Regions from separate parts of the Salimicrobium salexigens genome, predicted to be linked through region 3. Evidence: riboswitches for the same ligand, from Rfam matches in the RefSeq annotation. Region 3 holds a riboswitch; each other region holds the start of a gene.

Region 1 (2,200 bases), 120 kb from region 3:
CTTTTTTAGAGAATTCAACTTTTCAGTTCATGCTTACTTATAAAAGCTGTATTTGAGAATCTCTGAATACCTCTTCCATTCTGCAAAATATTTTTCTCTGAATTCCTCTAAGTTTTCAAAGGTATTAATCTGTCGAAGTGCTTTATCGCTGAAACCGAACATCGTCCAATTCAGAATCTCAATCGCCTTTTCAATATCGATCCCTTCACGGAACTTGGAGTAATCAATATCTTTATATATTAATTCTGTGCCCCGCTCATAGATGGGATCGATTCTTTTCCTGATAGTTTCTTTTACCTCAACCGATTCCTCTTGGACCGCAGCAGTCAGGAAATCAAATATTTGAGGATGCTTTTCCTGAATATGCAATTTCTGCAAACCGATATTTTCAAGTCTTTTGAATAGATCTGTTTCACTCAAGTCAATTTGCTCATAAAAATCTTCAATAACCTGAACGCTTAATTCGATCAAATATACATAAAGATCTTTCTTGCTATTAAAATAATTGAACAGCGACCCTTTGGAAATGTTGGCACTTGTTACAATTGCATTAGTTGAGGCTTTATCAAATCCGTTTTGAACAAATTCCTGGATTGACGCGTTAATAATAAGTTCTTTCTTGCTCCTAGTTAGTTTATTAAAATTTGGATTAATGGTACTAACCTCCTTTCAGTTAGACATGACCGGTTTGGTCATTTTTATATTAACATGGTTGACCGAATTGGTCAATTTAAATATATAATAGCGGAAAAACACGGATGGTGTTTTAAATTATCTATGCTTCATCTGTGCCAAAGCAGCTACTTTTTCTTAAAAAAGTCTTTATAAAATAAAAAAACTTCAGCTAAAAGCTGAAGTTTTAAACGGCGCTGCAAGCCGCTCCATATTTTTTAACATATTGCTGATGATATTCCTCTGCTTCATAAAAAGTGGAAGCCGGTACCACTTCTGTTACAATCGGAGACTTGAAAATTCCGCGATCGTTCCATTCTTTTATTTTCGCAATGGACTGCTGACGCTGCTCCTCATTCGCATAAAAAATCACGGAGCGGTACTGATGTCCGACATCTTCTCCCTGACGATTGACGGAAGTAGGATCATGGGCTTCAAGGAAGTACTCGACGAGAGCTTCATAAGTGAGCACTTCAGGGTCGAACTCAATACGAATGGACTCCGCATGTCCTGTTTCCCCGGTTTTCACCTGTTCGTAGGACGGATTCTCCACAAATCCTCCCGTATAACCGACTGTTGTATTCGTCACTCCGCTCAATCTGTCAAAGAACGCTTCCACACCCCAGAAACATCCTGCACCGAAAGTAGCGATTGCCATAATATATCTTATCCTTTCTCTCTAACTACACTTCTTCCGAGAGTTTAGACGGGCTAACAATCAAAATCCCCTCTCCTTAATATCCAGGAAGAGGGGTCGACGTTATAATATCCGCTCGATCCTCTCATCTCTTAGAATGGATATCCATTCTACAGGAATTGGCACCGTTCACACTGATTCACATCAGCAGGATGGTTGCCGGGCTTCAAAGGGCCAGTCCCTCCGCCTCTCTGGATAAGAAGTTTCGTTATTAATTTTAAGTTATTTTCCATAATACAACGAACCGGTAGTAAAGTAAAGCAGTAAAGCTCATTTTTTTCCTCCCTGATAATTATGTTTAACCTCCTGTGTTTTTGTCTATAAAGTAACAGTTACGATTATAATAATCACAATGGTTATAATTCCGGGAAGGATGACGAACTATGTACGGACTGGAAGACAAAAGAAAGCTTATTCAGGACTTTATCAGTCAGGTTTCCGAAGAGGATGCCGGAAAGAAACCTTCAGATAATACGTGGTCTATACTGGAAATATTGGAACATTTATATCTGATGGAGAACTTCATCATTGAACAGATCAATGACGTCATAAAAAATGGCACGAAAGAATCTGCATCACCGAAACCTATCGAGCGTACAACCAACCGTTCCCATAAAGTGGAAGCGCCGGAAGCAGTCCGGCCATCAGGGGCCTTCTCTTCTATACAGGAAGCACGTGAGGCTCTCGAGAAGACAAGGGAAGCTACAATGTTTCTGACTCACAACAAATCCGGAAATACACTTCAGCAATATTCCTTTCCCCACCCTTCCTTCGGGGCTATGAATCTGGAGCAGTGGGTAGAATTCATCGGATGGCACGAAATGCGTCACC
Region 2 (2,200 bases), on a different contig from region 3:
ACCTGGCAAGGGAAATGCTTGATATCATCGAGAAGATGAGAGAAGAAGATGTCTTCTATGAAATGAACGCGAGCCTCTTCCCGGACTTCATGCAGGAGGAACAGGTATCAAGCGTACCCTGTCTGCTCGTATGGAAAGACGGGAAAGTGGAAGAGAAAGTGTATGCGTTCGAATCGGTGACGAAAATTTTCAATCTGATGAAAGAAAAAGAGAAAATATAGCGAAGCACCAGCTCATCATCCCGGGAGCTGGTGCTTTTGTGAACGCGGACGGGAGAATCGTTCCTTTCGGAAGCGCCACGGGGGCCTGAAAGGAACGATTTACGCCGAATCGTTCCCTTCAGAGAGGGAAGGATGTGCTGAAGGGAAGGAAACAGAGAGAAACGTGACCTTCGGGGCCGGATATGGCGTCCGAAAGTCACGCAAAAGAAATCTCCACTATTCCACCGTTTCTCCGACGGCTTTCATAATGTCCATAAAGGAAGCGTCGTCGCCGAACTGATGAACGATTTCCCCTTCGGATGAGATGATGACGGTGGTAGGAACACCGGTGCAGCCGTAGAGGTCATACACTTTCGTTCCATTATCCTCAAGCGTCGGCTGTGTCAAAAATTTCTCTTTATACTTTACGGCATCTTCCCTCTTTCCTTCCCGGCCGGCAACGTTGATGGTAATCATTTCCACGTCGTCCGTATGGAGCGAATCGAAAAGCTGCTCTTTTTTCGGCATATCTGCACCGGAATCCGGGCACCAGGAGGCCCAGAAAGTAAGAATGGTGACTTTCCCCGGAGTTTCCGGAAGTGTATAAGTGCCTTCTCCGGTAAGGTATGGTAATGTGAATACGGGTGCTTTCATAAGTATCGGATCCTTTCTTCAATAGCAAGTTTGCAAAAATCGTAACATATACACGCTTTTTATTGAAGTTTATTGACACCAGCCCGGTACAGTGCTAAAATCTTCCGTATCGCTCTATAAATTGAATAAATGAAATTCTCTTATCAAGAGAGGTGGAGGGACTGGCCCTATGAAGCCCGGCAACCGTTAAACATTCTGTTTAAAATGGTGCCAAATCCTACAGAACAATCGGTTCTGATAGATGAGAGAACAGAATTGATTTTTAAATACCAACCTTTCTGTTCTTTCAGGCAGAGGGGTTTTTTTATTTGCTAAAACCGTAAGAGACAGCGACTCTTACAGACGCAGGAGGAAAAACAATGATTTCGATTAAAGGTCTGTCAAAAGTGTTCCGAACGAAGGATCAGGATGTACACGCGGTCAGTGACCTCGAGGCGACGATCGACTCCGGTGAAATTTTCGGCGTCATCGGATACAGCGGGGCCGGAAAAAGTACTTTCATCCGCCTGCTGAACCGTCTCGAAGACCCGAGTGGCGGAACGATCAATATAGACGACAGGGAGATTTCTTCACTGTCAAAAGGAGATCTCCGTCTGGCCCGCCAGGACATGGGAATGATCTTCCAGCACTTCAACCTGCTGTGGTCCCGTACAGTGGAAGATAATATCGCTTTTCCACTCGAAATTGCGGGAGTACCGAAGGAGGAAAGAAAGGAACGTGTGGACGAACTGGTGGAGCTCGTTGGTCTCGGCGGCCGCGGGACCTCGTACCCTTCCCAGTTGAGCGGGGGTCAAAAACAGCGTGTCGGTATCGCCAGAGCACTCGCAAATCGCCCGAAAGTCCTTTTATGTGATGAGGCGACCTCCGCTCTCGATCCGGAAACGACCGACTCCATTCTTGATTTGCTCGTCGATATCAATGCGAAACTCGGACTTACCATCGTGCTCATTACTCACGAAATGCACGTCATCCGTAAAATCTGCCACCGTGTGGCTGTAATGGAAGACGGAAAAATTGTGGAAGAAGGTGACGTACTGGACGTATTTTTAAGACCGAAACAGAAAGTGACGAAACGTTTCGTCGACCAGGTGATGGGAGACCCTGACCGGGAATCTTCTCTTTCTCTTATTAAAGAGGAATACCCTCTCGGGGAAGTGGCCCAGTTTCATTTCGTCGGAGAACGTACGCATCAGGCACTGATCAGTGAAGTGTCCCGGAAGTTCCAGGTGGATGTGAACGTGCTCCACGGGAAGATCACCCAGACCCAGAAGGGTGCATATGGTACATTGATCGTGCATCTCGAAGGAGAAAAAGAAGAAATTGAACGGGCTCTGACGTATGTAAGA
Region 3 (2,200 bases):
GAAAAGACTTTTTCCATTCTGGAAAGTGGAGTGGAATAGATTTCATTTCTTTTTAAGGATAAATGTTCTTTATTTTGAATTTTTTATATGAAGTGATAAGATAAAGATAGGTTCTCTTATCTTCAGGTCAGCTTTCGATTCTAAAAGGGTTCAACTATCTTTCAGGAGGGAGAACTGCTTTATGAAACTTGAAAGTCAGGTAGCTGTGGTAACCGGAGCTGGTTCAGGAATGGGGAGACAAATCGCTATATTATATGCACAAGAAGGTGCGAAGGTCATCGTTTCTGACGTTAATGAAAAAGGCTCGCAGGAAACGGTCGAGGAAATTGAAAAGAATAATGGAACTGCTACAGCGGTCTTGGCGGACGTGACGAAAGAATCAGATGTCCAGCGTTTGATCGACACAGCTGTCGACACGTATGGAACGCTGGATATTCTGGTTAATAATGCCGGGATGATGGATAACATGATGCCTGCTGCCGAGGTAACCGATGAATTATGGGAAAAGGTGCTGGCGGTAAATACAACGGGACCTATGAGAGCTACTCGTAAAGCTCTTCCGATTTTTTTGGAGAAGGGCCGTGGTGTTATTGTCAACATGGGCTCATCCGCCAGCCTTGCAGGTTCCAGAGCCGGAGCTGCATATACAGCTTCCAAGCATGCTCTGGCCGGTTATACGAAAAACGTGGGTTTCCAATATGCGAATCACGGAATCCGTTGCAATGCTATTGCTCCGGGCGGAGTGGCTACGAATATTGGAACGACCATGTCAGAACCGGATGAATTCGGTATGGAAAGGGCTTTGTCCGGGTCCGGGAATAACCCGAGGAATGGCGAAGCGGAAGAAGTAGCCAGAATCGCACTGTTTCTGGCCAGTGAAGACTCAGCTTTTGTCAATGGTGAAGTGATCAGAGCAGATGCCGGGTGGCTGGCGTACTGACGTTCAATCGAAGTGACCCTCCCGAACTTTTCGGGAGGGTTTTATAATGAGCTTCACCTGCACGTTCAGTGACTTATTTAATATAATTTTCAAAAAACTGATTGACGACAAAGTCATGATTGTATTAAGATAGTTCACATCACAAAAAACTATAAACGTATCTTCTTATCCAGAGAGGTGGAGGGACTGGCCCTTTGAAACCTCGGCAGCGGAACTGATGGAATTCCATCGGAAACCGTGCCAATTCCAGCAGGTGCATCGTACTTGAAAGATGAGAAGAGACGGTTTTCTAAATTTTATTAGAAGACCCCTCTTCCATTTTTCTGGAAGAGGGGTCTTTTCGTTTAAGTAAGGAGGATGGAGCATGATTCAGTTCGAGAACGTTTCGAAAGTGTATGAGCACAACGGAAAAGAGTTGCGGGCGGTGGATGGCGTAGACATATCGATCGAGAAAGGTGAAATTTTCGGAGTGATCGGGTTCAGTGGAGCCGGGAAAAGTACGCTTGTCCGGTTGGTGAATCTGCTGGAGCAGCCTTCCGGGGGCAATATATTAGTGGAGGAGGATGATTTGTCCCGGTTATCTAAGCCCGGGCTCAGGAAAATGCGCAAGCGTATCGGGATGATCTTCCAGCACTTTAACTTACTGGAGTCTAAAACGGTTTTACATAATGTCGCCTTCCCGCTGATCATTTCCGGCACTCCCAAGAAAAAAATAAAAGCCAGAGTGGAAGAGGTTCTTGATTTCGTAGGACTTTCGGATAAAGCACATCAGTATCCGGAAGAACTCTCGGGTGGTCAGAAACAGCGGGTAGGTATTGCCCGGGCGCTTGTTACATCACCGGACATTTTATTATGTGACGAAGCGACTTCGGCACTTGATCCTGAGACGACGAAGTCGATCCTTCAGTTACTGAAAAGAGTACGCGACGAGTATAACCTTACGATATTGATGATTACCCACGAAATGAACGCAGTCCGGGAAGTGTGCGACCGTGTCGCTGTCATGGAAAACGGCCAGGTCATTGAACAGGGGTCCATTTTCGAACTGTTCTCGAATCCTCAGCACCCGACGACGAAAAACTTTATCCAGTCGGTGATGGAGAGCGATATCCCGCCTTCCATCCTCGCGGGTATTGAAGAACGCGGGGGAGGACGTCACGTATACCGGGTCACATTCGTCCGGGAGAAGGCTGCTCAGCCCATCTTTTCACAGGTAGCCAAAAACTATCAGGTCGAAGTGAACGTTCTTTTCGGACAAAT
Region 4 (2,200 bases), on a different contig from region 3:
GGTCATTGATGATATCCTTGACCGATTCGATTCCTACGGACAAACGAATCAGTTCTTCTGTCACTCCGCTTGCCGCCAGTTCTTCTGCGGACAGCTGCTGATGCGTAGTAGACGCTGGGTGTATGATCAGAGACTTCGCATCCCCTACGTTCGCAACATGAGACCAGAGAGAGACGTTATCGATCAGCTTTCTTCCGGCCTCTCTTCCTCCTTTGATACCGAAGTTAACGATAGCTCCGTAGCCGACTTGCAAATACTTATCGGCAAGTTCATGTGCCGGGTGACCCTCAAGACCCGGGTAGGAGACCCATTCCACGTCCGGGTGCGCCTGCAGATGCTTAGCCACTTTCAGGGAATTTTCAGCATGACGTTCAATGCGTAAAGACAGTGTCTCCAGCCCCTGAATCAGAAGGAAAGCATTTTGAGGACTGAGGCACGCCCCCATATCCCTAAGGAGCTGCACCCGGAATTTAGTGGCAAATGCCACCTCCCCGAGGTCTCTCGAATAAACGAGACCGTTGTAGCTGTCGTCCGGCTCTGTAAAGCCCGGAAACTTTCCGTTCGCCCAGTCGAAGGTACCCCCGTCCACGACTACTCCGGCAATAGCTGTACCGTGACCGCCGATCCATTTGGTTGCCGAGTGAACGACGATATCCGCGCCCCACTGCAGCGGTTTGCACTGGACCGGACTCGCGAACGTATTGTCAATAATTAGCGGTACACCCTCTTCGTGGGCAATTTCAGACACTTGCTCAATATCAAGCACGTGCAGGCTCGGGTTACCGATCGTCTCCGCAAATACCGCCTTCGTTTTATCCGTAATCGCCTTTTTGAAGTTCACGGGATCTTCCGGATCGACGAATTTCACGTCAATACCGTAACGAGGTAACGTTTTTGCAAATAAGTTATACGTTCCTCCGTACAGGTTACCTGCCGCCACGATTTCGTCTCCTGCTCCGGCAACGTTCAGTATTGAGTATGCAATGGCGGACATTCCGGAGGCAGTAGCCACAGCAGCCGTACCGCCTTCAAGAAGGGCAATTCTTTTCTCAAAAACATCTACGGTCGGGTTGCCGATTCTTGAATAAATATTTCCGGGCTCCTCCAGGCCAAACAGGTTCCTGGCGTGCTCGGTATCATCGAATACGTAGGACGTCGTCTGATAGATCGGTACGGCTCTCGAACCCGTTGCCGGATCCACTTCCTGTCCCCCGTGCAGGGCAAGCGTGTCCAGATCGTAATTTCCAAATTGTTCAGTCATAAAAAATCCCTCCTGTATAATGTATGGCAGAGGGTCTGAGTGAAGAGATATAAACAAAAAACCCCTTCGATAAGAAGAGGTTTACGTTAAATATACTTACATCCTCCCCTTATCTCTCAGACCTCTAAGATCTGTAGGAATTGGCACCTTTTCAAACCGATGTTTGAAGGTTGCCGGGCTTCGCAGGGCCTAGTCCCTCAGCCGCTCTTGATAAGAGTCGCTATTCAATTAAATGGTATGCTTTGCATTATATACGGAAGCATCCGAAAAAGTCAATAATTTTTAGAAAATTCTTATTTAGAGGCTTCGATTGCCTGTTCCAACTGAGCGGAGATATCGTCCGAACTTTCGATTCCGACAGAGACCCGGACAATGTGGTCGTCGATTCCGAATCTTTCTTTATCTTTATCGGAAAGGGTACGATGAGACGTACGTGAAGGAACAGAAACGGTCGTTTCAACTCCGGCAAGACTCGGCACAATCTTGATCCAGCCGAGCGTCCGGTAGAAGGTGTTCATATCTATAGATTTATTCAGTGCTATCGTAACGATGGCGCCGTTACCTTCTGCCGATACGTTTTTCGGGTAATAAACTTTCTCCACATCTGCATTTCTCTGCATGGCATCTGCAAGAGCCTGGGCGTTCCGGGACTGTTTTTCCATACGGATTCCTAACGTTTTCGTACCGCGATACGTCAGCCATGCTTCAAACGGACTCAGGTTAGAGCCGAGGGAGACAATTTTTCGGCGTGCTTTCTCTACGAGCTCTCTTTCTCCTGTAAGCACTCCTGCTGTCGCATCACTGTGACCGCCGAGATACTTCGTGGCGCTGTGGACGACGAGGTCGGCGCCCTGCTGTAAAGGCCTCAGCAGATAAGGTGTGGCAAACGTATTATCTATCATAATTTTCAAATCATTTTTACCGGCGATTTCCTGAAGA

The links. Region 3 has a riboswitch for S-adenosylmethionine ahead of BW931_RS07260 (methionine ABC transporter ATP-binding protein). Riboswitches for the same ligand answer to the same signal wherever they lie in the genome.
Region 1: linked by a shared signal. The riboswitch ahead of msrA (peptide-methionine (S)-S-oxide reductase MsrA) and the one ahead of BW931_RS07260 (methionine ABC transporter ATP-binding protein) in region 3 are both predicted to bind S-adenosylmethionine.
Region 2: linked by a shared signal. The riboswitch ahead of BW931_RS06500 (methionine ABC transporter ATP-binding protein) and the one ahead of BW931_RS07260 (methionine ABC transporter ATP-binding protein) in region 3 are both predicted to bind S-adenosylmethionine.
Region 4: linked by a shared signal. The riboswitch ahead of BW931_RS09690 (O-acetylhomoserine aminocarboxypropyltransferase/cysteine synthase family protein) and the one ahead of BW931_RS07260 (methionine ABC transporter ATP-binding protein) in region 3 are both predicted to bind S-adenosylmethionine.

The regions. Positions count from the first base shown of each region.
Region 1 is NZ_FTOK01000005.1:171,471-173,670, reverse strand. It holds gene BW931_RS07790 (TetR/AcrR family transcriptional regulator) at 34-471, opposite strand; partial or broken gene BW931_RS13770 (TetR/AcrR family transcriptional regulator) at 487-606, opposite strand; gene msrA (peptide-methionine (S)-S-oxide reductase MsrA) at 860-1,330, opposite strand; SAM riboswitch class I at 1,452-1,571, opposite strand; gene BW931_RS07780 (DinB family protein) at 1,753-2,200, shown strand, end outside.
Region 2 is NZ_FTOK01000004.1:177,110-179,309, forward strand. It holds gene BW931_RS06490 (thioredoxin family protein) at 1-221, shown strand, start outside; gene BW931_RS06495 (TlpA family protein disulfide reductase) at 438-854, opposite strand; SAM riboswitch class I at 992-1,102, shown strand; gene BW931_RS06500 (methionine ABC transporter ATP-binding protein) at 1,214-2,200, shown strand, end outside.
Region 3 is NZ_FTOK01000005.1:52,629-54,828, forward strand. It holds gene BW931_RS07250 (S66 family peptidase) at 1-39, shown strand, start outside; gene BW931_RS07255 (SDR family oxidoreductase) at 182-940, shown strand; SAM riboswitch class I at 1,103-1,218, shown strand; gene BW931_RS07260 (methionine ABC transporter ATP-binding protein) at 1,305-2,200, shown strand, end outside.
Region 4 is NZ_FTOK01000007.1:51,677-53,876, forward strand. It holds gene BW931_RS09690 (O-acetylhomoserine aminocarboxypropyltransferase/cysteine synthase family protein) at 1-1,261, opposite strand, end outside; SAM riboswitch class I at 1,368-1,478, opposite strand; gene BW931_RS09695 (trans-sulfuration enzyme family protein) at 1,555-2,200, opposite strand, start outside.